DNA from 3 places in the Streptomyces sp. NPDC057280 genome. Region 2 is predicted to be linked to each of the others. Evidence: riboswitches for the same ligand, from Rfam matches in the RefSeq annotation. Region 2 holds a riboswitch; each other region holds the start of a gene.
The links. A riboswitch is a leader RNA that binds a small molecule or an ion and turns the genes downstream of it on or off. The one in region 2 is predicted to bind S-adenosylmethionine.
Positions count from the first base shown of each region.

Region 1: it holds a riboswitch for S-adenosylmethionine, as region 2 does, so the genes downstream of both, ACFUO4_RS16110 (aminotransferase class V-fold PLP-dependent enzyme) here and thrC (threonine synthase) in region 2, are expected to answer to the same signal.
Region 3: it holds a riboswitch for S-adenosylmethionine, as region 2 does, so the genes downstream of both, ACFUO4_RS02010 (putative leader peptide) here and thrC (threonine synthase) in region 2, are expected to answer to the same signal.

Region 1 covers NZ_JBHUYR010000002.1:1,231,772-1,241,363, reverse strand. The annotation lists gene ACFUO4_RS16140 (NYN domain-containing protein) at 1-1,161, opposite strand, end outside; gene ACFUO4_RS16135 (hypothetical protein) at 1,199-1,438, opposite strand; gene ACFUO4_RS16130 (rhomboid family intramembrane serine protease) at 1,613-2,338, shown strand; gene ACFUO4_RS16125 (IS607 family transposase) at 2,379-2,987, shown strand; gene ACFUO4_RS16120 (zinc ribbon domain-containing protein) at 2,984-4,411, shown strand; gene ACFUO4_RS16115 (Lrp/AsnC family transcriptional regulator) at 4,408-4,689, shown strand; gene ACFUO4_RS16110 (aminotransferase class V-fold PLP-dependent enzyme) at 5,295-6,656, opposite strand; SAM riboswitch class IV at 6,802-6,918, opposite strand; gene trpD (anthranilate phosphoribosyltransferase) at 6,993-8,057, opposite strand; gene ACFUO4_RS16100 (cytochrome bc complex cytochrome b subunit) at 8,193-9,592, opposite strand, start outside.
Region 2 covers NZ_JBHUYR010000005.1:61,135-70,726, forward strand. The annotation lists gene ACFUO4_RS27800 (trehalose-6-phosphate synthase) at 1-827, opposite strand, end outside; gene ACFUO4_RS27805 (glucosyl-3-phosphoglycerate synthase) at 922-1,866, opposite strand; SAM riboswitch class I at 2,029-2,185, shown strand; gene thrC (threonine synthase) at 2,204-3,499, shown strand; gene ACFUO4_RS27815 (ubiquitin-like small modifier protein 1) at 3,496-3,771, shown strand; gene ACFUO4_RS27820 (cold-shock protein) at 4,215-4,418, shown strand; gene groL (chaperonin GroEL) at 4,728-6,350, shown strand; gene ACFUO4_RS27830 (NADH:flavin oxidoreductase) at 6,574-7,692, shown strand; gene ACFUO4_RS27835 (metallophosphoesterase) at 7,721-8,584, shown strand; gene ACFUO4_RS27840 (MFS transporter) at 8,661-9,592, shown strand, end outside.
Region 3 covers NZ_JBHUYR010000001.1:457,726-467,317, reverse strand. The annotation lists gene ACFUO4_RS02015 (ABC transporter substrate-binding protein) at 1-966, opposite strand, end outside; gene ACFUO4_RS02010 (putative leader peptide) at 1,193-1,312, opposite strand; SAM riboswitch class IV at 1,346-1,459, opposite strand; gene ACFUO4_RS02005 (hypothetical protein) at 1,809-2,045, shown strand; gene ACFUO4_RS02000 (DUF427 domain-containing protein) at 2,159-2,962, shown strand; gene ACFUO4_RS01995 (S8 family serine peptidase) at 3,314-5,095, shown strand; gene ACFUO4_RS01990 (M4 family metallopeptidase) at 5,677-7,944, shown strand; gene ACFUO4_RS01985 (hypothetical protein) at 8,061-9,170, shown strand; gene ACFUO4_RS01980 (glutathione-independent formaldehyde dehydrogenase) at 9,479-9,592, shown strand, end outside.

The DNA of each region.
Region 1 (9,592 bases), on a different contig from region 2:
CCCGCGCGGCGGCGCGAGCAGCACCGGCGCGGCCAGCTCGGCGCCGTCGAAGACACAGGTGACCTCCGCCCCGGTCTGCGCCGCGAGCTGCGAGAGCTGACCGAGCAGCCGCAGCCGCTGCTTCTCCAGCGGCATCTGCGGATAGCCGGTCTTGGTGACGTTGTAGCCGTCGACCACCAAGTGGGCCTGCGGCAGGGCCAGTAGCTGGTCCAGGATGGCCGGATCGTGCTCGGACAGGGCCCGCGCGGCGATGTCCTTCGGCGTCATTCGTCCCGGTTCGACCGCGTCGACGGTCTCCGCGGGCCGTACGGACACGGGCGGCAGGGCCAGCTCCCGGCGCAGCCCTTGAGCCGCGTCGAGCACGGTGTCCAGCAGCAGCCGCACCCGCATGTCCTCGACACTGCGTCCCTCCCGCGCCGCCCTGCGCGTCGCCTCCAGGGCCGCCTCGGCCTCGCTCAGCCGGGCCTTGAGCCGCCGCGTCTCGACCTCGGCGGCGGACACCTGCGTCTGCCCCTCGGCGCGCACGGCGTCCATCTCGCCCTGCAGCTTGCGCAGCGCCGCCTCGCCGCGCTTGACGTCACTGAGGGCGGCGCGCAGCTTGCGGTGAAGCGATTCGGCTTCCTTCTTCGCCGACTCCAGTTCGGTGCGCAGCCGCTCGGTCTCGGTCCGGGTCTGCTCCCGGGCCGCCACCAGTTCCTCGCGCAGCCGCTCCAGCTCGACGCGGCTCTCCTCGTCCGCGCGCTCGGCGTCGGCCCGCTGGGCCTCCTCGCCGGCCGCGGTCACGAGCTTCACCCAGCCCGTGGGGCGCAGAACATAGGCCGCGGCCGCCACGTCGAGCGGATCCGCGGCCGGGGGCGGCGAGCCGGTGTCGAGAGCGCCGGAGAGCTCCGGCTGGGCCTCTCTGAACTTCTCGCCGATCCGCTGCCGGAACAGCGGATCGGTCTCCAGCGCCGCCGCCATCGCGTTGCCGGCGAACTTGGCCCGCCGGTTCGGCGCGAACCGCGCGTACTGTCTGAGCTGTGCGGGCAGTTCACCTACGGTCAGGCCGCCGAAGCCGTCGGACACGATCTGTACGACACGACGGCGCACCCCGTCGGGCAGCGGACGGTCGAGCACCTCAGCGGCGCCGTCGCCCGGCCCCCCGCCTTGTGACTCCACCATCCGTCAACACCCCAACCTGTGTGCGGAGCCCGCTCCCTCAGGAGCCGGCGCCCGGCCTGTCCACGAGTTCCACCTGATCCACGGCGTTGCACCAGCGGCAGCGCACCGACTCGATGGTCTCACTGACCACCTCGCGCTCCTCGACCTTCGGCTCACCGGCCAGGTCGAGGTGGACGTACTCGACGACCTTCGACGAGCGGGTCACGTCGAACCGCGTGAGGTTGCCGCAGAGGGTGCAGCGCCACCGCGTCGAGGCGGTCGGCAGGGGAACCGTCATCGTGCCTGTGCTCTTTCCTGCTAGGTCTTCTACTGTCCGCGACACACCGGTCCCGGTGCGTGTGGCTCGTAACCCTACGGCCTGGCGGGTACTCGTCGCTCGGCCGTCCACATCGCCCACCCGGCGGCGAGGCGGTCTGTTCGGTTGCGTCCCGTTACGTCATGCTCTGTGTTCATGATCAGCAACTGGAGGGTGACGGTCCGTGGCGCGAGCAGGTCGTTGTGGGGGTCGGCACCGGTCACCTACGGCCTGATCACCCTGTGCTGTCTGCTGTTCCTGATCGGCCCGGCGGCCGGCCTGAATCCGGCCTACGGCACCGGCGACGAACTGCTGGCCGCCCAGCGGGCCTACTTCCACCGCTGGGGGGTGGTCCCCGCAGAACTGTTCGAAGGCTCGGCCCGCGCCGCCCTGACCCCCGCGACAGCCCTGTTCGTGCACGGCAGCTGGGTCCACCTCCTCGGCAACATGCTCTTCCTCTATGTCTTCGGAGTGCTGACCGAGGAACGGATGGGCCGCGTCCAGTTCACGCTGTTCTACGTCGGCTGCGGCTATCTGGCGCTGCTGGGGTACGCGGCGGCGAACTCCGACTCCGACCAGTCGCTGGTGGGAGCCTCCGGGGCGATCTCAGCCGTGCTCGGAGCGTTTCTCTACCTGTTCCCCGGGGCCAGGGTGACAAGCCTGCTGCCGTTCCTCTTCTTCCTCCCGCTGCGCTTCCCGGCCTGGGTGGTGCTGCCCTTCTGGGCAGCCCTGCAATGGCTGGCGGCGGGCCGGGCGCCGAACGGGCCCGGGGTGGCGTATCTGGCGCACCTGGTGGGCTTCGGCCTGGGCTTCGCCTTCGCGTGGGTGCGTTTCGGCCGTGCTACCAATGCGGCGCCAATCCGAAGCGGAGATCATACATAGAGGTTGCTTTTCTGCTCACTCCTATCTACTCTTGCTCGTCATGCACAGGAAATATCGGATTGGCGAGTTCGCCACCCGGATCGGACGGTCCGTTTCGACTGTTCGCCGTTGGGAGCGTGAGGGCCGGATCACGGTCAAGCGCTCCGCATCCGGGCAGCGATACTTCGACGACTCCGATGTGCTCGCCGCCCTGAATCCTGGCTTCGACGCCTCCCGCCGCTCCACCGTCGTGTACTGCCGAGTCTCCTCACCGGGCCAGAAGAGCGATCTGGAATCGCAAGTCAAGGCGATGGAACTCTTCTGCCTCGGCGCTGGCATCGCAGTGGATGAGTGGATCAGCGAGATCGACACCGGGATGAACCTGCACCGCCGAGAGTTCTGCCGTCTGATGGACCGAATCGAAGCCGGCGAGATCAGCCGACTGGTCATCGCCCACGAGGACCGCCTAGCCCGGTTCGGATTCGAGTTCATCGAGTACCTCGCCGACCGGCACGGCTGCGAGATCGTGTCCGCGAACAGCGAGCTACTGTCTCCGCGACAGGAGCTGACCGAAGACCTGCTGGTGATCATGCGCACCTTCTCTCGCCGCCTGCGGCTTCTGAACCGCTACGAGAAGGAGCTCAAGGCCGAACTTGGCGGCAGCCAATGAAGGTCACTCGCATCGCCTACAGCAAGAACCTCAACGCCTGTAAGTACGACCAACTCGTCAAGCAAGCCGAACGGCTCGGTCGAGTGCGCTCGCTCGTATGGCGCCGCTATGGCGCCCTCGCAGGTGTGGGGGTGTCCGACCGCACGATCCGCGACCAGTGGATGAAGGACGGCACCAGTGACACCTTCGGCGTACTGGCTAACTCGTGGAAGGAGACCGTGCGGGACGCAGTCGTCAGCATCAGGGCGACCCGCGAGGCAGCAAAAGTCAAGGTTCGGCAAGCTATCCGGCGCCACACCGCCGACCAGACGGAGCGGAAGCGCCTTTTCACAGCATTGAAACGCGACCAGTGGGCCAACGACCCGTACCTGGCCCGGCAGATGCGCCACCACTGGCGACGCGGCCAGAACCACACAATGAACCAAATTGTGGTTCGTTCCGACGACTACCGCACGTACGCCCTCGTAGAGGACGGCGACATCTGGCTCTCGGTGCCTGGGCTGGAGCGTCGCAGCGCAGTGAGGATCCCTCTGAACACCAGGGTTGCCCCCACTGGCACCTTGCGGCTCATCCTGCGAAACAACCGGGTCGAGGTGCACTACACCATCGACGACTGCACACTACGGTCCTCACAGCGACCGTGCGGCACAGCAAAGACGGGGCTGGACAAGGGGTACACAGAAGTCCTCACCGACTCCGAAGGCAGCCACTACGGGACCGCCCTCGGCGGGCTGCTCAGAGCCGAGTCGGACTTCCTCAAGACCAAGAACGCTCGCAGAGCCAAGATCCGCTTCATCGCAGAGAAAGCCCGCAAGTCGGGAGATACAGCGAAAGCTGAACGGATCGAAGCCAATAACCTAGGCACGGCCAAACGCAGCCACCGCCGCCGCTCGTTCGAAGCCCGTGTCCGGTCGGTCACCTTCACTGCGGTACATCAGGTCCTGGACAAAGCGCAGCAGATCGTCGCCGAGGACCTGACCCGCAGCTTCCCACCGCGGAAGAAGCTCGGCAAGGACACCAACCGCCGCCTCGCGATGTGGACCAAAGGCGTCACAGCTGAGGCACTCAACAGCGTGTCGGAGCGCAGAGGTTCTGCGCTGACGCTGGTCAACGCGGCCTACACTTCACAAGTCGCCCCCTGCTGCCGGATCCTCGGCACGCGCAAAGGGGACCGACTTCACTGCACTCAGTGCGGGGCAGTGTGGCAGGCAGACCACGCGGCAGCGATCAACGTCCTGGAACGAGACGGTGACCCCGACATCACCCTGCACACCTCGCATGCGCGGGTGAAGCAGATCATCCAGGAACGGGCCGATCGCCGACGGACCAGACTGCCGGTCCAGGACTCCAGCCTTTCGGGCGGAGAGCGAACCATCCGATCCGAGCGCCAATGCTCGAGGACAAGGAAGCAGAACCAGCCGTGATCACAGCAATCGTCCTGATCAAGACCAGTGTGGACCGGATCCCCGAGATCGCCGAGGAGATCGCCTCGCTGGACAGTGTGAGTGAGGTCTTCTCCGTCACCGGCACCTACGATCTAATCGCGATGGTCCGTGTCCGACGGCACGACGACCTCGCGGAAGTCATCCCCGGCAGCATCAGCAAGATCCAGGGCGTCGAGGCGACCGATACCCACGTCGCATTCCGCACATACTCCCAGCACGATCTTGAGGCGGCGTTCGCGATCGGGCTGGATTCCTGACCTGGATCAACCTCTTGACGAAGACGACTCAAGATCTTCACTGCAGTGGAGTGACGCACTACCCTTCGAACACCTGTTGTTGTTCCCGAGGAGGAGCTGTGCGCACGGTCTGGAAGTACGCAAGTCGAGCAGCCGCTGTTTCATGCCTGGTCGCCGGAGGACTCGTGCTGGCACCCCCGGCGCAAGCTGGGGACTTCGGATGCCCTGGCAGCCTAATCGAAAGCATCCCCGTCGTGACCAATGACAGCGGGTTCCGGTACGGCACTCTTCTCGTCTATTACAGCAGCGCGAACGGCGGCACAAACTGCGCCGTCACCTATAGGTCGCCGGGATTCAGCGGTAAGTCGAACATGGAGGCGGCTGTGGGGCGCTGCCGTGACAGTAGTACTGTTCCGCTCTGCTCCACAGACAAGTCCGACGTTGATAACGGGACGTATGGAACCTACGCAGGGCCGGTCTCAGTCACCCAAACCGCCGGCCACTGCATAGTGGCAAGTGGCTGGATAGAGGAACCGAGGACTGGCACTGACGGCTACGCCGACTTGACACGGTCTCATTGCGGATGATCGTCGGCAGCCCACGCCAGCTGGAGATCCACACGGTCATCAAACAGCCGGGACGCAGCGCCCCTCCTCGGTCCGATACTGCCACTTCGCACCGTTACTGACCAGTTCGCGCACCGCGTTCACGAACCGCTCCACGTGCTCGTCCGGCGTGCCCGCGCCGAAGCTGACGCGGATGGCGTTGAGGGACTTCTCGCCGGGCGCGGCCTCGGGGGCGCCGCACTCCCCCTGGATCTGCGGGTCGCTGCCGAGCAGGGTGCGGACGAGGGGGTGGGCGCAGAAGAGGCCGTCGCGGACGCCGATGCCGTACTCGGCGGAGAGCGCGGCGGCGAAGTGGGAGCTGTTCCAGCCCTCGACGACGAAGGAGATCACACCGACACGGGGGGCGTCGTCGCCGAAGAGGGAGAGGACGCGGACCTCGGGGACGTCCGCCAGGCCCTCCCGCACCTTCTCGATCAGGTGCTGCTCGCGGGCGACCAGGGTGTCGAAGCCGGCCTCGGTCAGCGCCTTGCAGGCCGAGGCGATGGAGTAGGCGCCGATGACGTTCGGGGAGCCGGCCTCGTGGCGGGCCGCGCTCTCGTGCCACTCCACGTCCACGCCGCCGTCCTCGCGCCGGGTGACCTTGCGGCTGGCGCCGCCGCCCGCGAGGTAGGGCTCGGCGGCGGTCAGCCAGTCGGCGCGGCCGGCGAGGACGCCGGAGCCGAAGGGGGCGTACAGCTTGTGGCCGGAGAAGGCGACCCAGTCGACGTCGAGGTCGGCGACGGACACCGCGTGGTGCGGGGCGAGCTGGGCGGCGTCGAGGACGATCCGGGCGCCGTGCGCATGGGCGGCGGCGGCCAGTTCGCGCACCGGCCACAGCTCGCCGGTGACGTTGGAGGCGCCGGTCACGCAGACCAGGGCGGGGCCGTACGGGTCGCGGTCGGCGAGGGCCTTCTCCAGGGTCTCCACGGCCTGCTGGTGGGTGCGGGGCGCGTTGAGGTAGGTGACGCGGGCGCCGCGCCAGGGCAGCAGGGAGGCGTGGTGCTCGGTCTCGAAGACGAAGACCTGGCAGTCGGCGGGCAGCGCGGCGGCGAGCAGGTTGAGGGAGTCGGTGGTGGACCGGGTGAAGACGACCTGGTCGCCCTCGCGGCAGCCCAGGAACTCGGCGACGGTCCTGCGGGCGTTCTCGAACAGGTCGGTCGACAGCTGCGAGAGGTACCCGGCACCACGGTGGACGCTGCCGTAGTAGGGCGCGTACGCCGCCACGTCGTCCCACACCCGCTGGAGGGCCGGCGCACTGGCGGCGTAGTCGAGGGCGGCGTAGGTGACCTCGCCACCGGTGACGAGCGGGACGGTGACATCTCGGCCGAGAACGGGCAGGGGGGCACAAATGGTCTGGGCGGCGGCAGCGGTGGAGACGGACATGGGGAACTCCCGTGAGAGGGCATGCCGAAGCAGGGCATGCGGTGAAGAGAAGAAGGGTGCGCGGAGGCGGGGCTCAGCAGCCCTATCGCATTCGCTTGCTCACGGAAGACTCCCTCGAAGGACCAGGACCCCTGGTTTCGAGAGGGGCCCGCGCTTGCCGTAGACCTCGCTGCCTACGGCCTGGTCTTCACCCGGGGCACCCCGCCACGGACGGAGGGTTGCCGGACAGTCGGCCGGGGCCTCATGACTGTCACTCATGACCTGGTACAGGAACGTACGCGATGTGATCGTCGGCCCGCAACCCGTGTCCGGATCGCGGGACGACGCACCACACGACTACCGGTTGCTGGCCGCCACCCAGCGGTCGAGGGTCTGCTTGGCGGCGCCCGAGTCGATCGACTCGGCGGCCTGGTCCATGCCGGCCCGCAGCTGCTCCGCCAGCGTCCCCGAGCCCGGCTCCAGGGCCACCAGAGCGGCCGCCGAGTTCAGCAGGACCGCGTCCCGGACGGGACCCGTCTCACCGTCGAGCAGCCGGCGCGCGACCTCCGCGTTGAACGCCGGGTCACCGCCGCGCAGCGCCTCCACCGGCACCAGCTCGATGCCGACGTCACGCGGGTCGAAGGCCTCCTCGGTGACCTTGCCGTCGCGGACGATCCACACCCGGGAGGTGGCCGTGGTCGTCAGCTCGTCGAGGCCGTCGTCGCCGCGGAACACCAGGGAGGAGTTGCCGCGCTCGGCGAACACCCCGGCGACGATCGGCGCCATCAGCGGATCGGCGACACCCACCGCCTGCGCCTTGACCTTCGCCGGGTTGGTCAGCGGGCCGAGGGCGTTGAACACCGTGCGGATGCCCAACTGGCCGCGGGCGGCGCCCGCGTGACGCAGCGCCGGGTGGAACTTGATGGCGAAGCAGAAGGTGATGCCGGCCTCCTCGGCGACCTCGGCCACCCGCTTCGGGGTGAGGTCGAGGTTGACGCCCAGCTTCTCCAGCACGTCCGAGGAACCCGACGCCGACGAGGCCGCGCGGTTGCCGTGCTTGACGACCTTCGCTCCGGTGCCGGCCACCACGAGGGAGGACATCGTGGAGATGTTCACCGTCTTGGCGCCGTCGCCACCGGTGCCGACGATGTCGACGGTCCGCCCGGACACCTCGATCACGTTGGCGTGCTCGTACATCGCCTGGACGAGGCCGGTGATCTCCTCGACCGTCTCGCCCTTGGCCCGCAGGGCCACCACGAACCCGGCGATCTGCGCGTCGGTCGCCTCACCGCGCATGATCTTGTCCATCGCCCAGGCGGTGGCGTCGGCGCTCTGGTCCTGCCCGTACAGCAGGGCGTTCAGCACCCCGGGCCAGGAACGGCCCGCCGCGGTGTCGCCTCCAGCGGGGGTCACAGCGCTCATAAGGCCGCTCCTGGGTGTCGTAGGACCTGCTTCAACAGATGTTTGACCCCCACCCTATCCAGCTCAGGACACGGCGAAGGGCCCCCGTCCGAAGACCGGACGGGGGCCCTTCAGTGCGCGTGGCGAGCGCAGCGATCAGTGGTGGCCGTGGCCGCTCGTGATCTCCTTGTACTCCTCGACGGTGGGCTTGGCGATCTGCGACTCCTCGCCGAAGTACGCCTCGCTCAGCTTGGCGCGCAGCTTCTCGGAGCCCTTCACCTTGCGCTCGACGCCGTTCTCGTCGACCGTCGGGCCGATCTCGGCCGGCTTGTACTGCTCGTGCGCGGTGAGCGTGTGCAGCGCGTCCTGGCTGAGCGGCTCGTGCACCTCGATGAACTCACCGTGCGGCAGGCGCTTGATGATGCCGGACTCGCGGCCGTGCAGCACCTTGTCCTTGTCGCGGCGCTGGAGGCCGAGGCAGATCCGCTTGGTGACGATGAACGCGAGCACCGGCGCGACGAAGAACGCCACACGGACGAACCAGGTGATCGAGTTGATCGACAGGTGGAAGTGGGTGGCCCACAGGTCGTTTCCACCACCGACGAGCAGCACCATGTACCAGGTGATCCACGCGACGCCGAACGCCGTGCGGGTCGGGGCGTTGCGCGGGCGGTCCAGGATGTGGTGCTCGCGGCGGTCGCCGGTGACCCAGGCCTCGATGAACGGGTAGACCGCGATCGCGACGAGGACCAGCGGGAAGATCACCAGCGGGATGAACACGCCCAGGACGAGCGTGTGGCCCCAGAAGTTGATCTCCCAGCCCGGCATGACACGGATCAGGCCCTCGGAGAAGCCCATGTACCAGTCGGGCTGGGCGCCCGTGGACACCTGGTCCGGACGGTACGGGCCCATGGACCAGATCGGGTTGATCGAGGCGATGGCCGCGATGGCCGCGATGACACCGAAGACCAGGAAGAAGAAGCCTCCGGCCTTGGCGGTGTACACCGGGAACAGCGGCATGCCGACGACGTTGTTGTTGTTCTTGCCGGGGCCCGCGTACTGCGTGTGCTTGTGGACGAACACCAGGATCAGGTGGGCCACCACGAGGCCGAGCATGATGCCCGGCAGCAGCAGGACGTGGATCGAGTAGAAGCGGGCCACGAAGTCGCCGCCCGGGAACTCGCCGCCGAACAGGAAGAACGACAGGTACGTGCCGACGATCGGCACGGACAGGATCGCGCCCTCCATGAAGCGGACACCGGTGCCGGAGAGCAGGTCGTCCGGGAGCGAGTAACCGGTGAAGCCGGTGAACATGCCCAGGACGAACAGCAGGAAGCCGAACAGCCAGTTGACCTCACGCGGCTTGCGGAACGCACCGGTGAAGAACACGCGCATCATGTGCACGAACATGCCGGCGAGGAAGATCAGCGCCGCCCAGTGGTGGATCTGCCGGATCAGCAGACCACCGCGCACATCGAAGGAGATGTGCATGGTCGAGTTGAACGCCTCGGACATCAGCTGTCCCTGCAGCGGGACGTAGCTGCCGTGGTACTCCA
Region 2 (9,592 bases):
TCGGTCCGGTCGACCCGGACGATCGTCCGGCGCCCCTCGCCGATCTCGGCCCGCAGCGCCGCCATCCGTTCGTCGACGTCCGCCTCGTGCGACCGCTTGCGGAGGAAGTCCGCGTCCGCGCCGAGCCCGTGCACCCCGACCCGGGTGTCGCCGAGCCCGCCGGTGATCTCCGCCGCGCACGCTTCGAACGCCGACGCCCAGCGCCGGGTCAGGAACCCCAGCCGGTCGGCGCCCAGCATGCCCCGCAGCACCTGCTCGGCCACGTCGTCCGGCAGCATCCGGAAGTACTCCGGCGGCGCCCACGGGGTGTGCGAGAAGTGGCCGATCCGCAGGTCGGGGCGGAGCGCGCGGAGCATGCCCGGCACCAGGGTGAGGTGGTAGTCCTGCACGACGACCGCCGCGCCCTGCGCCGCCTCCTGCGCGAGCGCCTCGGCGAAGGCGCGGTTGTACGTCTCGTACGACGCCCACTGGCGCCGGAACTCCGCGTCGAAGACCGGCTCCAGCGGGGTCTGGTACAGCATGTGGTGGACGAACCACAGGACCGAGTTGGCGATGCCGTTGTACGCGTCCGCGTGCACGTCGGCCGGGATGTCGAGCATCCGTACCCCGGCCTCGCCCACCCCGCGCCGCACTGCCTCGCGGTCGCCGTCGCCGAGCGCCGAGCACACCCACAGCGCGTCCGCGTCCGCCCCGATCGCCGACAGCCCCGAGACCAGCCCACCGCCACCGCGCCGGGCGGCCAGCGTGCCGTCCGCCTGGACCTCGTACGAGACCGGTCCCCGGTTGGAGGCCACCAGTACCCGCGCAGAACCGAACGTTGAAGCGATACGAGCCATACGGATCAACCTAGCCCGGGCACGGATTGCTCAAACGTTCGTCCGGTTCCCCGGGGCCTGGCGGTGGCCTGGTGGCCCGGAGGACTCAGGCCACCTTCCGTTCCGCGTACTCGGCGATCTCCACCATCGGCGGGCGTTCCTCGGTGTCCACGGAGTAGGTGCGCGGTTCGAAGCCGCTCGCACCGCGCTCGAACTGGGTGAGGGCGGGGCGGATCAGGTGGCCGCGGGCCAGGCGGAGCTGGGCCGTGCGGTAGATCGCGGCGGACATCCGGCCGAGCGCCTGGCCGTCCTGGTGGCGGTGCTTGCGGACGCCCACGTCGACCTGGGCGAGCGCGTCGAGGCCGACCAGGTGCAGGGCGTCGACCAGCATGCCGAGCTCGATGCCGTAGCCGACGGGGAAGGGGAGCTGTTCCAGCAGGCTGCGCCGGGCCGCGTACTCGCCGCCCAGGGGTTGCACGAAGCCCGCCAGCTGCGGCCAGTGCATGTTGAGCAGCGGGCGGGCCATCAGTTCGGTCACCCGGCCGCCCTGCCCGGCCGCGCCGCCCAGCGGACGGTCGTACATGGCCTTGACCAGGTCGACGCCGGGCTCGGTGAGCAGCGGGCCGACGATCCCCGCGACGAAGTCGGAGGAGAACTCCTTCAGGTCGGCGTCGATGAAGCAGACGATGTCGCCGCTGGTCACCAGCAGCGACCGCCACAGCACCTCGCCCTTGCCGGGCACGGTGGGGATGCGGGGCAGGATCTCGTCGCGGTGCACCACCGTGGCCCCGGCCGCGGCCGCCACCTGCGACGTCCGGTCGGTCGACCCGGAGTCGACGACGACGATCTCGTCGACGAGCGGGACCTGCTGCATGAGGTCGTGACGGATGATCGCGACGATGTCGCCGACCGTCTCCTCCTCGTTGAGCGCGGGCAGCACGACGCTGACCGTCTGTTTCGTGCGTTGCTTGGCGGCCAGGAGCTGGTGGAGCGGGCGATCGGTCACGGACCAGGAGCGGGTGGTCAGCCAGCGCTCGACTTCGTTCAGCACAGTGCGCGGCTCCTCTGCGTTCTCTCGGCGAGTCTGGACCCGGCTGTGATCCATCTCGCGGTTCGGACGACTATCTCAACTGTCCTGGTCGTCGGTTACAGTCTTGAACAACGCGGATGACCATCGCATGTCCTGGATCGTCCGACGTTCACAACTTCATACCGCTCATCCAGAGGGGCAGAGGGATACGGCCCGATGAAGCCCCGGCAACCCTCCAGCCGGTCTCGTAGCGATCAGCATCGATCGCATCGCGAGGCTCCCGGCTAGGGAAGGTGCCAAATCCGTCTCACGGCGAGATGCGTCGTGAGGAAGATGAGGAGAAAGGGCCTCGCCTCTCATGGCTGCGCAGACTGTTGCAAGCACCACGGATTCCGCCTCCACCACCGTAGACCTCGGTCCCGCCGCGGCGCTCAGCTGCCGTGAATGCGGCCACCGCGTGCCGCTCGGCCCGGTCTTCGCGTGCGAGGAGTGTTTCGGCCCGCTCGAGATCGCCTACGACTTCTCCGCCTACGACGCCGAGGAGCTCCGCAAGCAGATCGAGGCGGGACCCGCGAACATCTGGCGCTACGCACCGCTGCTGCCCGTCCCCGCGGACGTGGCCGGCAAGCCCAACATCAACCCCGGCTGGACCAAGCTCGTCCAGGCCGACAACCTGGCCCGCGAGCTCGGTGTCGAGGCCGGCAAGCTCTTCGTGAAGGACGACTCCGGCAACCCGACGCACTCCTTCAAGGACCGGGTCGTCGCCCAGGCCATCGAGGCCGCCCGCGTCTTCGGCTTCACCACCCTCTCCTGCTCCTCCACCGGCAACCTCGCGGGTGCCGTCGGCGCAGCCGCCGCCCGCGCCGGGTTCCGCTCCTGCGTGTTCATCCCGCACGACCTGGAGCAGGGCAAGGTCGTCATGGCCGCTGTATACGGCGGTGAGCTCGTCGGCATCGAGGGCAACTACGACGACGTGAACCGCTTCTGCTCCGAGCTGATCGGCGACCCGGCCGGCGAGGGCTGGGGCTTCGTCAACGTCAACCTGCGGCCGTACTACGCGGAGGGGTCCAAGACCCTGGCGTACGAGATCTGCGAGCAGCTCGGCTGGCAGCTCCCCGACCAGCTCGTGGTGCCCATCGCCTCCGGCTCCCAGCTGACGAAGATCGACAAGGGGCTGCAGGAGCTGATCAAGCTCGGGCTCGTCGAGGACAAGCCGTACAAGATCTTCGGCGCCCAGGCGGAGGGGTGCTCGCCGGTGTCCGCCGCCTACAAGGCGGGCCACGACGTCGTCCGCCCCCAGAAGCCGGACACCATCGCCAAGTCCCTCGCCATCGGCAACCCGGCCGACGGCCCCTACGTCCTCGACATCGCGCGCCGCACGGGCGGTGCCGTGGAGGACGTCGACGACGAGCAGATCGTCGACGCGATCAAGCTGCTGGCCCGCACGGAGGGCATCTTCGCGGAGACGGCCGGTGGCGTGACGGTCGGTGTCACCCGCAAGCTGATCGAGAACGGCGTACTGGACCCGACCCTCACCACCGTCGTGCTGAACACCGGCGACGGCCTCAAGACCCTCGACGCGGTGGCCGGCACCGGCCTCACCGCCACCATCCGCCCCAACCTGGACTCCTTCCGAGAGGCTGGCCTCGCATGAGCGTGACCGTCCGCATCCCCACCATCCTGCGCACCTACACCGGCGGGCAGGCCGAGGTCGCTGCCGAGGGGGCCACCCTCGCCGACGTGATCGCCGACCTGGAGAAGAACCACACGGGCATCGCCGCCCGTGTCCTCGACGACCAGGGCAAGCTGCGCCGCTTCGTCAACGTGTACGTCAACGACGACGACGTCCGCTTCGAGCAGGGCCTGGAAACCGCGACCCCGGACGGCGCGGGCGTCTCGATCATCCCGGCCGTCGCCGGCGGCTGACCGAATGACCGAACATTACCTTCGGTAACGCCCATTATTGAGAGTTCACCTAAATTGCCCTCTCCGCACGAGAAGCGGAGGGGGCAATTCTCTATGGTTGAGCGCGGTACAGTTGGGGAACCTGCTGTGCTCCGCATGCCATACGCATATGAGTACCTGCTCCACTTGCGACGAGAAGTAGCCAAAGTGCGTGGCTCTTTTGCGAGTTTTGTGCCTTTTGCGGGGCCCGACTTGCCCTGAATCCGGGTGAATTCTCACTACATTCCGGACCTCGCGCGTCCAGAATTCTCGTCCGATTGACCTGTTGCAGACGGCAGTTGGACAGATACATTCAGCCGCGGTCGACGCGTTCCGGCGCACGCCCCCAATCCGTGGGGGGTGAGGTCTGACCCGGATCCGCGAAGTGTGGATCTGTGCAAGGGCCAGTAATAGGGGAGTTAGGCATGGCTCAGGGCACCGTCAAGTGGTTCAACGCGGAGAAGGGGTACGGCTTCATCGCGGTCGACGGTGGTGCGGATGTTTTCGTCCACTACAGCGCGATCCAGATGGACGGGTACCGCACCCTGGAAGAAGGCCAGCGGGTGGAGTTCGAGATCTCGCAGGGCCAGAAGGGCCCGCAGGCCGACATGGTTCGCGTCACCGCCTGATCGCGCGACCGACCAAACCGCAAGCGACGTCTTCTGCTGAAGGGCTCGTACCTCGCGAGGGGTACGGGCCCTTCGGCCTGTCCAGGCCCGGTCCAGGCCTGCTCGATCCAGGGGAGGCGCTTGCACTCGACCATGCCGAGTGCTAATCATTGGCGTTAGCACTCTGAAGGTGAGAGTGACAAAGAAGGACCGGGTCGGTGAGGCCCGCAGGCCAGGTGGGGCAAGGAACCACGAGGTGTGCGAGCCGTCCGTCGCGGGCGCGGGCGCGGTCCGAAGGAATCACCCCCAGTCCTGGAGGGACCACTTCACATGGCCAAGATCATCGCGTTCGACGAGGAGGCGCGGCGCGGCCTCGAGCGCGGCATGAACCAGCTCGCGGACGCCGTCAAGGTGACGCTCGGCCCCAAGGGTCGCAACGTCGTCCTCGAGAAGAAGTGGGGCGCCCCCACGATCACCAACGATGGTGTGTCCATCGCCAAGGAGATCGAGCTCGAGGACCCGTACGAGAAGATCGGCGCCGAGCTGGTCAAGGAAGTCGCGAAGAAGACCGACGACGTAGCCGGTGACGGCACGACGACCGCGACCGTCCTGGCCCAGGCCCTGGTGCGCGAGGGTCTGCGCAACGTGGCCGCCGGTGCCAACCCGATGGCTCTCAAGCGCGGTATCGAGAAGGCCGTCGAGGCCGTCTCCGGTGCCCTGCTCGAGCAGGCGAAGGATGTCGAGACCAAGGAGCAGATCGCTTCCACGGCCTCCATCTCCGCCGCCGACACCCAGATCGGCGAGCTCATCGCCGAGGCGATGGACAAGGTCGGCAAGGAAGGCGTCATCACCGTCGAGGAGTCCCAGACCTTCGGTCTGGAGCTGGAGCTCACCGAGGGTATGCGCTTCGACAAGGGCTACATCTCGGCGTACTTCGCCACCGACATGGAGCGGATGGAGGCGTCGCTCGACGACCCGTACATCCTGATCGCCAACTCCAAGATCGGCTCCGTCAAGGACCTGCTCCCGCTCCTGGAGAAGGTCATGCAGTCGGGCAAGCCGCTGCTGATCATCGCCGAGGACGTCGAGGGCGAGGCCCTGTCGACCCTGGTCGTCAACAAGATCCGCGGCACCTTCAAGTCCGTCGCCGTCAAGGCCCCGGGCTTCGGCGACCGCCGCAAGGCCATGCTCGGCGACATCGCCATCCTCACGGGCGGCGAGGTCATCTCCGAGGAGGTCGGCCTCAAGCTGGAGAACGCGACCCTGGACCTCCTGGGCCGCGCCCGCAAGGTCGTCATCACCAAGGACGAGACCACCATCGTCGACGGTGCCGGCTCCGCCGACCAGGTCGCCGGTCGCGTGAACCAGATCCGCGCCGAGATCGAGAACAGCGACTCGGACTACGACCGCGAGAAGCTCCAGGAGCGCCTGGCGAAGCTCGCCGGTGGCGTCGCCGTCATCAAGGCCGGTGCCGCGACCGAGGTCGAGCTCAAGGAGCGCAAGCACCGCATCGAGGACGCCGTGCGCAACGCCAAGGCGGCCGTCGAGGAGGGCATCGTCGCCGGTGGTGGCGTGGCCCTGCTGCAGGCCTCCGGTGTCTTCGAGAAGCTGGAGCTGGAGGGTGACGAGGCGACCGGCGCTGCCGCCGTCAAGCTCGCCCTCGAGGCCCCGCTGAAGCAGATCGCCGTCAACGCCGGCCTCGAGGGCGGCGTCGTGGTGGAGAAGGTCCGCAACCTCACCCCGGGTCACGGCCTCAACGCCGCGACCGGTGAGTACGTCGACCTGGTCAAGGAAGGCATCATCGACCCGGCGAAGGTCACGCGCTCCGCTCTGCAGAACGCCGCCTCCATCGCCGCGCTCTTCCTCACCACCGAGGCCGTCATCGCCGACAAGCCGGAGAAGGCCGCCGCGCCCGCCGGCGGCGGCATGCCGGGCGGTGACATGGACTTCTGATCCCCGGCGGATCGGACTCGTCCTGACCGAGGGCGGCACCCCCTGTTCCGACAGGGGGTGCCGCCCTCGGGCGTTCCCCGGGTTGTGCGGGGGCCGGTCACCTTCGCGTGGGCGGGATCACAGGACCCGGAGGAAATGGAAGGGTGTTCTGAGCGGTTGCTCACTGCGTAGTGTCCATGCGTATGCACATACCCGCTGGTACCCCACCGCAAGGAGCCCCCGCGTGACCGCCACCCCCTCCCGTGCCGCCGAGATTCTCGCCCGGCCGACGACGATCAACGGCCTCACCGTCCCGAACCGCATCGTGATGGCGCCGATGACGCGGATGTTCTCCCCGGGCGGCATCCCGGGCGCCGACGTGGCCTCGTACTACGCGCGGCGTGCCGCGGCGGGCGTCGGTCTGGTCGTCACCGAGGGGACGTACGTCGGTCACGACTCGGCCGGCAACAGCAGCCGCGTCCCGCGCTTCCACGGCGAGGAGCAGCTGGCGGGCTGGCAGAAGGTCGCCGAGGACGTGCACGCGGCCGGCGGCACCATCGTCCCGCAGCTGTGGCACATCGGCATGGTCCGCAAGGAGGGCCAGAACCCCGTCCCCGAGGCCCCCGCGGTCGGCCCCTCCGGCCTGCGCATCGGCGAGACCGAGCCCACCGGCACGGCCATGACCCAGCGTGACCTCGACGACGTCATCGGCGCCTTCGCCGAGGCCGCGGCCGCCGCGGAGCGCATCGGCATGGACGGCGTGGAGATCCACGGCGCCCACGGCTACCTCGTCGACCAGTTCCTGTGGGCGGGCACCAACCGCCGTACCGACGCCTACGGCGGTGACGCGGTCGCCCGTACCAAGTTCGCCGCCGAGATCGTCGCCGCCGTCCGCGAGACCGTCTCCGCCGACTTCCCGGTCATCTTCCGCTACTCGCAGTGGAAGCAGGAGGCCTACGACGCCCGGCTCGCCGAGACCCCCGAGGAGCTGGAGGCCATTCTGGCCCCGCTCGCCGCGGCCGGCGTCGACGCCTTCCACGCCTCCACCCGCCGCTACTGGCTCCCGGAGTTCGACGGCGCCGACCTCAACCTCGCGGGCTGGACCAAGAAGCTCACCGGCAAGCCCACCATCACCGTCGGCTCGGTCGGCCTCGACGGCGACTTCCTCAACGCGTTCGTGGGCCAGGGCTCCCCGCTCAAGGGCCTCGACGACCTCCTGGACCGTCTGGAGCGCGACGAGTTCGACCTCGTCGCCGTCGGCCGCGCCCTGCTTCAGGACCCGGAGTGGGCGGCGAAGGTCCTCGCGGGCCGGTTCGACGAGCTGAAGCCGTACGACGCGGCGGCGCTCCAGACCCTGAGCTGACCTCCAACTCCTGTGTAGTGTCCGGGAGATGAGGATTCTCCAGCTCTCGGACACGCACTTGGAGCGCACCGACGCCGCCAACCGGCACGGCGTCAACGCGCACGACTCCCTGCGGCTCCTCCTCGACGAACTCCGGCATCAGCGGGGCATCGACGCCGTCGTCGTCACCGGCGATCTCGCCGACGACGGTTCCCCGGAGGCGTACACGGCCGTGCAGGCGCTGGTGGGCGGGTTCGCGCGGGACGTGCTGGGCGGGGTGCCCGTGGTGTACACGACCGGGAACCACGACGAGCGCGAGGCCTTCGGGAAGGTGCTCGGCAGCGGGCACGGCGAGCCGGAGACGGTGTTCGCGTCCGAGGCCGGTGAGCGGGCCGCCGTGAGCACGGTCGGCGGGTGGCGGTTCGTGACGCTGGACTCGCTGGTGCCCGGGAAGGTGCACGGGCACCTTTCCGCCGGGCAACTCGACTGGCTGCGCGACGTGTTGGGCACCCCGGCCGAGCGCGGCACCGTCCTCGCCTTCCATCACCCGCCCATCGCCCTCGACAACCCCCTCCAGCGGGTGTTCGGCCTGCGCAACCCCGCCGACCTCGCCGATGCCGTGCGCGGCAGCGATGTCCGGGTCGTCCTCACCGGGCACTTCCATCTCCAGCTCTTCGGGCTGCTGGAGTCGGTGCCGGTGTGGGTGACGCCCGGCGTGGTCAACCGCATCGACCTGACGGCGGCGCCGGGCACCGAGCGGGCGGTGCGCGGGGCGTCCGCCTCCCTCGTGGTGCTCGGCGGGCCCTCCGGACCGCTCTTCCACACGTTCCACGCGCGTGATCCCCGGGCGCACGAGACGGTCTACGAGCTGGATGCCGACAGGGTGCGCTCCCTCGTCGAGCAGTACGGCTGACCTGCCCTTCTTTATTAAGTCAGGCAACTGACTTAAGGTTGCCCCGGTCAATTACCAAGCTGACGGAGGCCCAGCCATGTCCGACGCCCCTGCCGCGGTGCCGCGGTCCCCTGCCGTGGTGGCGGTGCTGGCCTTCGCCGGAATCGTGGTCTCGCTGATGCAGACCCTGGTGATCCCGATCGTCCCCGAGCTGCCGAAACTCCTGGACGCGCCCGCCTCCGACACCGCCTGGGCCGTCACCGCCACACTGCTCGCCGCCGCCGTGGCCACGCCGGTCGTCGGGCGCCTCGGCGACATGTTCGGCAAGCGGCGCATGCTGCTGATCAGCGGCGTCATGCTGATCGTCGGCTCGGTCGTCTGCGCGCTGGCCGACTCCCTCCTGCCGATGATCATCGGCCGTGCCCTCCAGGGCCTCGCCTCCGGTGTCATCCCGCTCGGCATCAGCATCATGCGCGACGAACTGCCCGCCGAGCGGCTGGCCTCCGCCACCGCCCTGATGAGCGCCTCCCTCGGCATCGGCGGCGCCCTCGGCCTGCCCGCCGCCGCGCTCATCGCCGACAACTTCAGCTGGCACGTGCTGTTCTGGACCTCGGCGGCGCTCGGTGCCGTGGCCATCGGCCTGGTCACCGTCTTCGTGCCGGAGTCCAAGGTGCGCACCGGCGGCCGCTTCGACCTCGTAGGTGCCCTGGGCATGGCGGCGGGCCTCGTCTGTCTGCTCCTCGCCATCTCCAAGGGCGCGGACTGGGGCTGGGGGAGCGGCACGACGATCGGCCTGTTCGCCGCGGCCGTCGTCATCCTGCCGGCCTGGGGCTTCTTCGAACTGCGCACCGACCAGCCGCTGGTGGACCTGCGCACCACCGCCCGCCGCCAGGTGCTGGTCACCAACCTCGCCTCGATCGCGGTCGGCTTCGCCATGTTCGCGATGAGCCTGGTCATTCCGCAGCTCCTCCAGCTCCCGGCCCGGACCGGCTACGGCCTGGGCAAGTCGATGCTGGCCGCCGGCCTGGT
Region 3 (9,592 bases), on a different contig from region 2:
GGCGGCCAGGATCGCCTGGCGCACCTTCACGTCCTTCAGGGCGGGCCGCGAGTTGTTGATGCCCAGCCCGAACACCACGCCCGGGTTGGCCCGGCGCAGGAGCGTGACCTGGCCGCCCTGGAGCGCCGCCTCGTTGGCCTTGCCGACGCTGCTGATCGCGTCCACCTGACCGGACTGGAGACTGCCGGCCCGCACGCCCGCCTCGGGCACCACCTTGAACACGAGCTTGTCCAGGTAGGCCTCACCCTTCTTGGACCACAGCGAGGAGCCCCAGTCGTAACCGGCGCGCTTGGCCAGGGTGATCGACTGGTTCTGCACGTACTGCTTCAGCACGAACGGCCCCGACCCGACCACGCCGTCACTGCACTTCTGCTGCGGGGTCTTCTTCACGCTCGCCGACGACTCGATGCCCAGCGAGTGGGTCGAAGTCGCCTGGAGGAACTGGGCGTTGGGCTCCTTGAAGGACACCTTGACGGTGAGCGGGTCCACCGCCGTGGTGCTCTTGACGCTGCTCAGATAGCCCTGGGCGAGGACGCCGAGGGCGCCGAGCTTCGGCACCGCGTCGAAGTTGTCCTTGACGACCTGCGCGGTCAGCTTGGAGCCGTCGCTGAAGGTGACCCCCGAGCGCAGATGGAACGTGAACTCCGTGGCGTCGGAGTTGATGTCCCAGCTCTTGGCCAGCCAGGGCACGATCTTGCCGGTCTCGGGGTCCTGGTCGGTGAGGGAGTCCACGGTCTGGCGTACCGAGTAGATGCTCTCGTTGCTGCCGACCTGCTGCGGGTCCACGCAGCCGGCATCCGAACCGACCGCGAACGTCAGCGTGCCGCCGGACTTCGGCTTGCCGCTGTCGTTGCCGGATCCGCCCCCGTCGGAGCCGGATCCGCAGGCGGTCAGCAGCACGCCGGCGGTGAGAAGGGCGGTCAGCGACGCCCATCGGGAGGTTCTGAAATCCGGAAGTGCAGTCACGGGGTGGTTCTCCTCATGTGTGTCACCAGGCACGGGGTGCCGTACGCGGCACGGGCGTGCATGGGAGTGCGGCCCCGGCCGACGTGGTGCCGGTGACGGGGGAGCGCTGTGCAAGCAAAGACCAACTGGGAAAAGGAGATCCGGCAGAAGTGCGGATCAGACGGAGAGGAGCGCGGCGACGACCGGTGCCGGACGTCGACCGGCGGACGGAATGTCCGTCAGAGCGTCACGCCTGACACAGGCAGCTGGTCGAACGCTTCAGATCGATGTGCCGACGGCGCGAGAGCCGGGAGAACACCACAGCGACGGCGAAGGAGGCACTGCGGTCATCGCTGTGACGACGCATGCCGGTCCTCCCCATCCCGGCCCCGCTCAAGGGGCCACGCGCTTGCGGGGATCGCCGGTGATCCCGCCGGGCTTTCACCTGGAGCACCCCACCGCGCGGGAGGGTTGCCGGTCAGCGAGCCAGGGCTTGACGCTGACACTCAATGCCGTTCGTGATCGTACGGAGCGGACTTGTCGAACGTCAATGCCGCAACAGGACGACCCGTTCCTGTACGAGCTTCACACGGTGGCCGCAGGGTGTCCGTGGATCTGGGCACGGCGGCGAGGCGAGCGGCATCGGGTGAGCGATGCCCAGTGGGGTCCGACCGGGTCGGTGCCCAGGCCGTGCGCCGGATGCGAACTCGCGCCGTTTTCACCGCCGTTGTGCCGCGCAGGATCGAGAGGGCGCGGCGTTCGGTCGCCGCGAACTGGGGTGCGGTGAAGTCCGCCGCGCCGCGCGGGCGGGGGAGCGGAACTTCGACGCGGTCCACGACCGTGGCGGGGCGCGGGGACAGCACATGGACGGTGTCCGCGAGCAGGACCGCCTCGTGGAGGTCGCGGGTGGCCACGACGTTCCAGCGGTGGCGTTGCCACATCTCGGTCGGCCGCAGCTGCCGGTGGCTCGGCGACCCGGCGCTCCTCCACCGGTCTTCGTCCACCCGAGTCTGGATACGGCCGTCGCACCGCTGCCCGAGTTCGCCGACCCGGACGGCTCCGACTTCGAACCCGTCGGTGGGGGAACGGGCCGGCGGTAACGTCGAGGAGTACCTGCGCGTGTTCGGCCGCCCCGAGCAACTCGCGTTCTGGCGCGAGAACCGCCCGTACGTCGCCGACGTCACCGCGTTCGCCGGCCGGAGGAGAGCCGCTCATGACCACGTTCCCCACCGCACAGGGCGTGCGGACCACCCCGGAAGGCCTCCTGTGGGAACCCAGCGAGCGCTGGGTACGCGGCCGCAAGGGCGAGGTCACGGTCGTCGACAGCCGCCACCCCGTCCTGGTCTGGGAACCGGGTGTCCCCGTCCCGCTGTACGCCTTCCCGCGCGCGGAGGTCCGCGAGGACCTGCTCCGCCCCGCGAAGAATCCCCCGATGGGAACCCACACCGGCTCGCAGATCTTCTACGACCTCGGCGTCGACGGCGACCTGCTGGAGAACGCGGCCTGGACCTTCCCGGCCGCCGACCTCGCCGATCACATCGCCTTCGAATGGTTCCGGCGCGTGGGCCGGGGCCTCGACCACTGGTACGAGGAGGAGGAAGAGATCTTCATCCACCCCCGCGACCCGCACAAACGCGTCGACGCCATCGCGAGCAGTCGCCACGTCGTGGTCGAGATCGACGGCACGGTCGTCGCGGACACCCACCGCCCCGTGCTGCTGTTCGAGACCGGCCTGCCCACGCGCTACTACATCCCGCGCGAGGACGTCCGCCTCGACCTGCTGACCCCCACCGACCACCACACCGGCTGCCCCTACAAGGGGACCGCCGAGTACTGGTCATGGCAGGGCGGGACCGACATCCCCTCGAACCTCGTCTGGAGCTACCCGGAACCCCTGCCGGCGGTCGGCGCCATCCAGGGACTGCTCGCCTTCTACAACGAGGCGGTCGCCATCACCGTCGACGACGAACTCCTCGAGCGCCCGGTCACCCACTTCAGCAACACGCTCGCAAAGTGAGCACGGGCGAGGCCAAGCCGTCGGAGCGCTGAACAGGGGCGCCGCACGTCGACCGATCCTGGACCCGCAAGCCGCCGAACGAGCCAGGCACCGCGCCCCGGGCGACGACGACCACGGCGTGCCGATCGCGCCTGACACCCGCGCCTCCACGTCGGAACACAGTGCGTCGCTTTTCAGCCATGCCTCCCTGACGTCCCTGTACGGAAAGGTACTTCCCTACCCAGGCATGCACCTGACATCTTGCTCCCACCACTGGTTTCGTACGGCCCGGTCAGTGCCACCAGCACGGCCGGGCCGTCTACGGAGGACGCATTGATACCCCACAGATCCAGCCGACCGAGACGCACGCTGGTGCTGGCGGCCACCCTCGGCGCCGCCCTCGCGCTCGGTGCCCCGGGCGCCCTCGCGGGCACGCTTCCGGTCGTCCCCTCCGCCGCCCCGGCCGCCAAGGCGCCCGCGCCGGCCGCGAAGTCCCACGCTTCGGCCGCCACGTCGGCTTCGCAGAGTGCGGCCTGGGTGGCCGGCACGCGCGCCTACCTCGTGATCACCGCGCCCGGTGACACTTCGGCGGTCCGCTCGGCGATCACGGCCAACGGCGGCACCGTCTTCTCGAGCTTCGACGCCATCGGTGTGATCGTCGCCCACTCGGCGTCCGGCACCTTCGCCGCCACCATGCGCGGCGTCACCGGTGTGCAGCAGGTCGGCGCCACACGTACCTCGGACGTCCCGGCCGACGCCTACAACCCGGCGCTCCCGGCCAACCCGGCCCAGTCCTCGACGCCGGCCGGAGAGCCGGTCCGGGCCGACATGAGCCAGATCAAGGCCGACCAGGCCTGGGCCGTGAACCCGGGCTCCGCCTCCGTCAAGGTAGGCATCCTGGACACCGGTGTGGACGACCAGCACCAGGACCTGGCGCCCAACTTCGACGCGGCCGACTCGGTCTCCTGCGCCTACGGCAAGCCCGACACCCGTACCGGCGCGTGGCGGGACGTCGACACGCACGGCACCCACGTGGCGGGCACCGTCGCCGCGGCCAAGAACGGCAAGGGCGTTGTCGGTGTGGCCCCCGGGGTGAAGATCGCGGCGGTGCGTGTCGCCGAGCCGGGCAACTCCTTCTTCTTCGCCGAGAACACCATCTGCGGCTTCGTCTGGGCCGGTGACCACGGCTTCAAGGTCACCAACAACAGCTATTACACGGACCCGTGGCAGTTCAACTGCCCGGACAACATCGACCAGGCCGCCATCATCGAGGGCGTCACGCGCGCCCAGGAGTACGCCGAGAGCAAGGGCTCCCTCCAGATCGCCGCCGCGGGCAACGAGAACTACGACCTCGCCCACAAGACGACCGACTCCGCGAGCCCGAACGACTCGACGCCGGTCACCCGCACCATCACCAACGCCTGCCTCGACATCCCGACCGAGCTGCCGGGCGTGGTCACGGTCGCGGCCAACGGCACCGGTGTCACCAAGGCCTCGTTCTCCAACTACGGCCAGGGCGTCATCGACGTCGCTGCGCCGGGCAGCAACGTGTACTCCACCGTCCCCGGCGGCGGTTACGGCAGCAAGAGCGGCACCTCGATGGCCACCCCGCACGTGGTCGGTGTGGCGGCACTCATCGCCAGCGCCAACCCGGGCATCACGCCTGCGCAGATCCGCGCCAAGCTGGCCGAGCAGGCCAACGACATCGCCTGCCCCTCGGACAGCCGCTGCACGGGCACCACGGCCAACAACTCCTTCTTCGGCGAGGGACAGGTCGACGCCCTCAAGGCCGTCGGGGCCACCCCGCCGCCCGGCAAGTACTTCGAGAACCTCGCGGACTTCGCCATCAGCGACAACGCGACCGTGGAGAGCCCGATCGCCGTGACGGGTGTGACCGGCAACGCCCCGGCCACCCTCAAGGTGGGTGTGGACATCAAGCACACCTACATCGGTGACCTCAAGGTCGACCTGGTGGCGCCGGACGGCACCGTCTACACACTGCACAACCGCGCGGGCGGCAGCGCCGACAACATCGCCCAGACCTACACCGTGGACGCCTCCTCGGAGGTCGCCAACGGCACCTGGAAGCTGCGCGTCAACGACAACGCCGCCTCCGACACGGGCAAGATCGACGCCTGGAACCTGACCTTCTAGCACAGGTCCGGGTACGAACTGCCGGGCAGCGAAAGGAACATGGGCCTCGGCGGCGGTGTACGCCGCAGCCGGGGCGACCATGCCGGAGGCGCCCGCCGCGGCCCGCCCACGGAGGGCGGGCCGCGCTGGTCGACTGCTTGTGGGCGCCGGCGACCATGGCCACCGTCACGGTGTCGCCGTCACCGCCGCGACCGCGGTCCCGGCGCCTGCGACCGACTGCTCCAAGTGGGCTGCATTCGTAGGGGAGTTCGCGTCCCGGGTTCGAGGACGCGGCGCATCCGGGACCTCTCCGTGAGGCGAGGCCGAAAACCGACGCCGTCTGTGCCGATATGCCCGCCCGGCAAGGTCAATTCCAGCCGTTGCTTTGGCATTCCCATGACAAAACTGTGCGCGCGATGCCACTCTTCTGCGGAAGTTCACGCTTCCTTGACGGAATCCCCACACGGAGCAAGCCTCCGCCCTCCACCCCCCACCTCCTTCAACCCGCATGCCGTGCAGCACTCCGGACCGGCACACACCGCCGCTCCGTCACCGCCACGACCCCCCACCCCGGGCCGTCCGTTGTATCGAAGGAGAACCCGTTGCCCCAGCGACGCCGCGCTCTCATCGGGCGCAGACACACCACCGTCCTCGCCTTCACGGCCATAGGCTCCCTGCTCGCCCTCGCCGCCCCCGGTCTCGCCACCGCGGTCCCGGCGGATCCGGGCCCCACGAAGATCACCGCCACCCCCAGGGCCGGCGCCGCCCAGTCGTCCCTGACGCCCGCCCGCCGCGCCGCCCTCATCAAGAGCGCCCGGTCCGCAGCGCCCCGCACAGCACAGCGGATCGGCCTCGGCGCCCAGGAGAAGCTCGTCGTCAAGGACGTCATCAAGGACGCCGACGGCACCACGCACACCCGTTACGAGCGCACCTACGCGGGGTTGCCCGTCCTGGGCGGTGACCTGGTCGTCCACGACCAGAGCGGTCGTACGACCGTCACCAAGGCGAGCCCCGCCCGACTCCAGGTCCCCTCGCTCCACCCGAAGCTCACCGCCGCCGGTGCCGCCACCAAGGCCCTCGGCATCTCGAAGAAGACCAAGGTCAAGGGAGCCGAGACGGAACAGGCGCCCCGCCTGGTGGTCTGGGCCGGGACCGGCAAGCCCGTGCTGGCCTGGGAGACCCTCGTCGAGGGCGTCCAGAAGGACGGCACCCCCAGCGAACTCCAGGTCGTCACCGACGCCGGCACCGGCAAGGAACTCCTGGCCGCCGAGCACGTCCACACCGGCACCGGCACCGGCCAGTACGCCGGCGAGGTCCCCCTCGGCACCACCCTGTCCGGTTCGACGTACCAGCTCGTCGACCCCGATCGCGCCGGGCAGCGTACGTACGACCTCAACCAGGGCACCTCGGGCACCGGCACCCTGTTCACGGACGACAACGATGTCTGGGGCAACGGTCTGCCGTCCAACCGTCAGACCGCCGGTGTCGACGTGGCGTTCGGCGCGGCGGCCACGTGGGATTACTACAAGGAGACCTACGGCCGCAACGGCATCCGCAACGACGGTGTCGCCGCCTACAGCCGCGCCCACTACGGCAGCAACTACGTCAACGCCTTCTGGCAGGACTCCTGCTTCTGCATGACGTACGGCGACGGCTCGGGCAACACCCACCCGCTGACCGCGCTCGACGTGGCGGCCCACGAGATGAGCCACGGTGTCACGGCGGCCACCGCGGGACTGAACTACTCAGGGGAGTCCGGCGGGCTCAACGAGGCGACCTCCGACATCTTCGCCGCCGCCGTCGAGTTCTACGAGAACCTTCCGGCCGACCCCGGCGACTACCTCGTCGGCGAGAAGATCGACATCAACGGTGACGGCACACCGCTGCGTTACATGGACAAGCCCTCCAAGGACGGTGACTCCCGGGACAGTTGGAGCTCCACCCTCGGCGGCATCGACGTCCACTACTCCTCGGGCCCCGCGAACCACTTCTTCTACCTGCTCTCCGAGGGCAGCGGCGCCAAGACCGTCAACGGCGTGGCCTACGACAGCCCGACCTACGACGGCCGGCCCGTCACCGGCATCGGCATCCAGAACGCCGCCGCGATCTGGTACCGCGCGCTGACGACGTACATGACCTCCACGACCAACTACGCCGGCGCCCGCACCGCCACCCTGTCGGCCGCGAGCGACCTGTTCGGCGCCTACAGCCCGACCTACCTCGCCGTCGCCGACGCCTGGGCCGCGATCAACGTCGGCAACCGCATCGCCCTCGGCGTCAACCTCGCGCCGACCGCCGACCAGATCAGCGGCATCAACCAGAGCGTCAGCCTCCAACTCGACGCCTACACCACCAACACCGGCGCCGCCCTGACCTACGAGGCCACCGGACTGCCCGCCGGCCTCAGCATCAGCCCGACCGGTCTGATCAGCGGCACCCCGACGACCGTCGGCACCAGTGACGTCACGGTCACCGTGACCGACAGCACCGGGGCGACCGCCACGGACACCTTCACCTGGAAGATCGGCTACGTCTACGCCAGCACCACCCGCGTCGACATCCCCGACGTCGGGCCCGCCGTGGAGTCACCGCTGACCATCACCGGCCGCGACGGCAACGCCTCCGCGACCACCTCGGTCTACGTCAACATCGTCCACACCTACCGCGGTGACCTCACGGTCGACCTCGTCGGCCCCAACGGCACCGTCTACTCCCTGCTCAACCGCAGCGGCGGCTCCGCCGACAACGTCGACCAGACCTTCACCGTCGACGCCTCCGCGCAACCGATCAACGGCACCTGGACCCTGCGCGTGCAGGACTGGGCAGCCATCGACGTCGGGTACATCGCCCGCTGGCAGCTGACCCCCTGACATCCGGTCCCACCGAACGACGCCGCCCGGATCCCCGATCCGGGCGGCGCCGATGTTACGGCGGGGACATCCTGGGCACTGCTGAACGCCGGGGCGGACGACGAGAAGGGGCCGTCATGGTGGAGTCGTCGCAGGACGTCACGGTCGTTGCTCTCCTGGCGGATCCGGACGCGCCGACCGAGGTCGCGCGGCGCATGGCCCGGCAGCTGCCCGCTCGACTCGCGGACGCCTCCGGTCGGCACCGACGGTTCGACGTCGAGGTCGTGAGCGAGCCTTTCACCGCAGGAACCGAGGACCCGACTGTACTGACACGACGGCTCATGGACCGTGTCGGTGAGGAGAGGTGGAACATCGTGGTAGCCCTCACCGACCTGCCGTTGCACTCCCGGGGGCACAAGCTCGTCGTGGATCTGAGCCATGAACACGGTCTGGCGCTCCTGTCCCTCCCCTCGCTGGGCGGACTGCGTTTCGAGAGCAAGGCCCGGCGGGCGGTCGAAGGGGCCGTGCTCAGCCTGGCGGACGCGCAAGCTGAGGCCGTGGGGGCCGGGCACCGTGGGCCGTTGGCCGATTTCACCGGTCGCCTGTCATCGGTTCACCAGGCCCCGGTCGGTGACGACGAGGCGGCGGATCTCCGGTACGTCGTCGGCGGGCTCGGCGGTTATCTGAGGGTGCTCGGCGGTATGGTCCGGGCCAATCGGCCGTGGCGCTTGGTCCCGGGCCTGTCGAAGGCCCTCGCGGCCGCACTCGCGGCAGGAGCGATCGCCATCGTGAACTCCACCATCTGGAGTCTGGCCGTGTCCCTCGACACCCCACGACTCGTGATCGCCACGGTCGGATCCGTCGCACTCATGATCGGCTGGCTGATCGTGGACGCGCACCTGTGGCATCGAGCGGCGGGGCACTCGCCGGAGGAGAGGAAGCGAGCGGTCCTCTACAACGCGTCCACGGTCGTGACCGTGTGCATCGGAGTGCTCATCTGCTACGTGGGGTTGCTCCTCATCTCGTTGCTGTGGGCGCTTTTCATCCTCAACGGCCCGGTGTTCGCCTCCATGACGCGAACTCCGCTGCGCGCCGCGGAGTACTGGACGCTGGCCTGGTTCGTCGCTTCGGTCGCCACGGTGGGCGGTGCGCTGGGATCGGGTCTGGAGAGTGACGAGGCGATCCGCTCGGCCGCCTACTCCAAGCGTGAACAGGAGCGTCGCCGCACGCTCGAGGACGATGACTAGCGGGTGACCGGACTCGGAGAGGCGATCCTCGACCGCTGGTGGTCCGGTACAAAAGGGTCGGCTGATCGATCGGTGAAAGCTGTTTCGCGTCGAAGGCCCACGGGGACCCGCACCGCACGCCGTCGGAGCGCCGAAGCAGCGCCTGGCGGGCCGACGGCCCGAACCGCCGATCCACCTGGTCCTGGTGGACGGCCCGCAGAGGCGTGCCGGAGCCACGGAGCCCGTCGCAGCACTCACGAGCGTCAGGCTCTTCGCACGTCTCATCATCGCCGTGCCGCGGTCCTGCCGTGACACCGAGGGAAGTCATCATGAAAGCAGCGGTATACGAAGGACCGCGAACGGTCGCGGTGAAGGACGTGCCGGACGCGAAGATCGAGCACCCCTGCGACATCATCGTCAAGATCACCACAACCAACATCTGC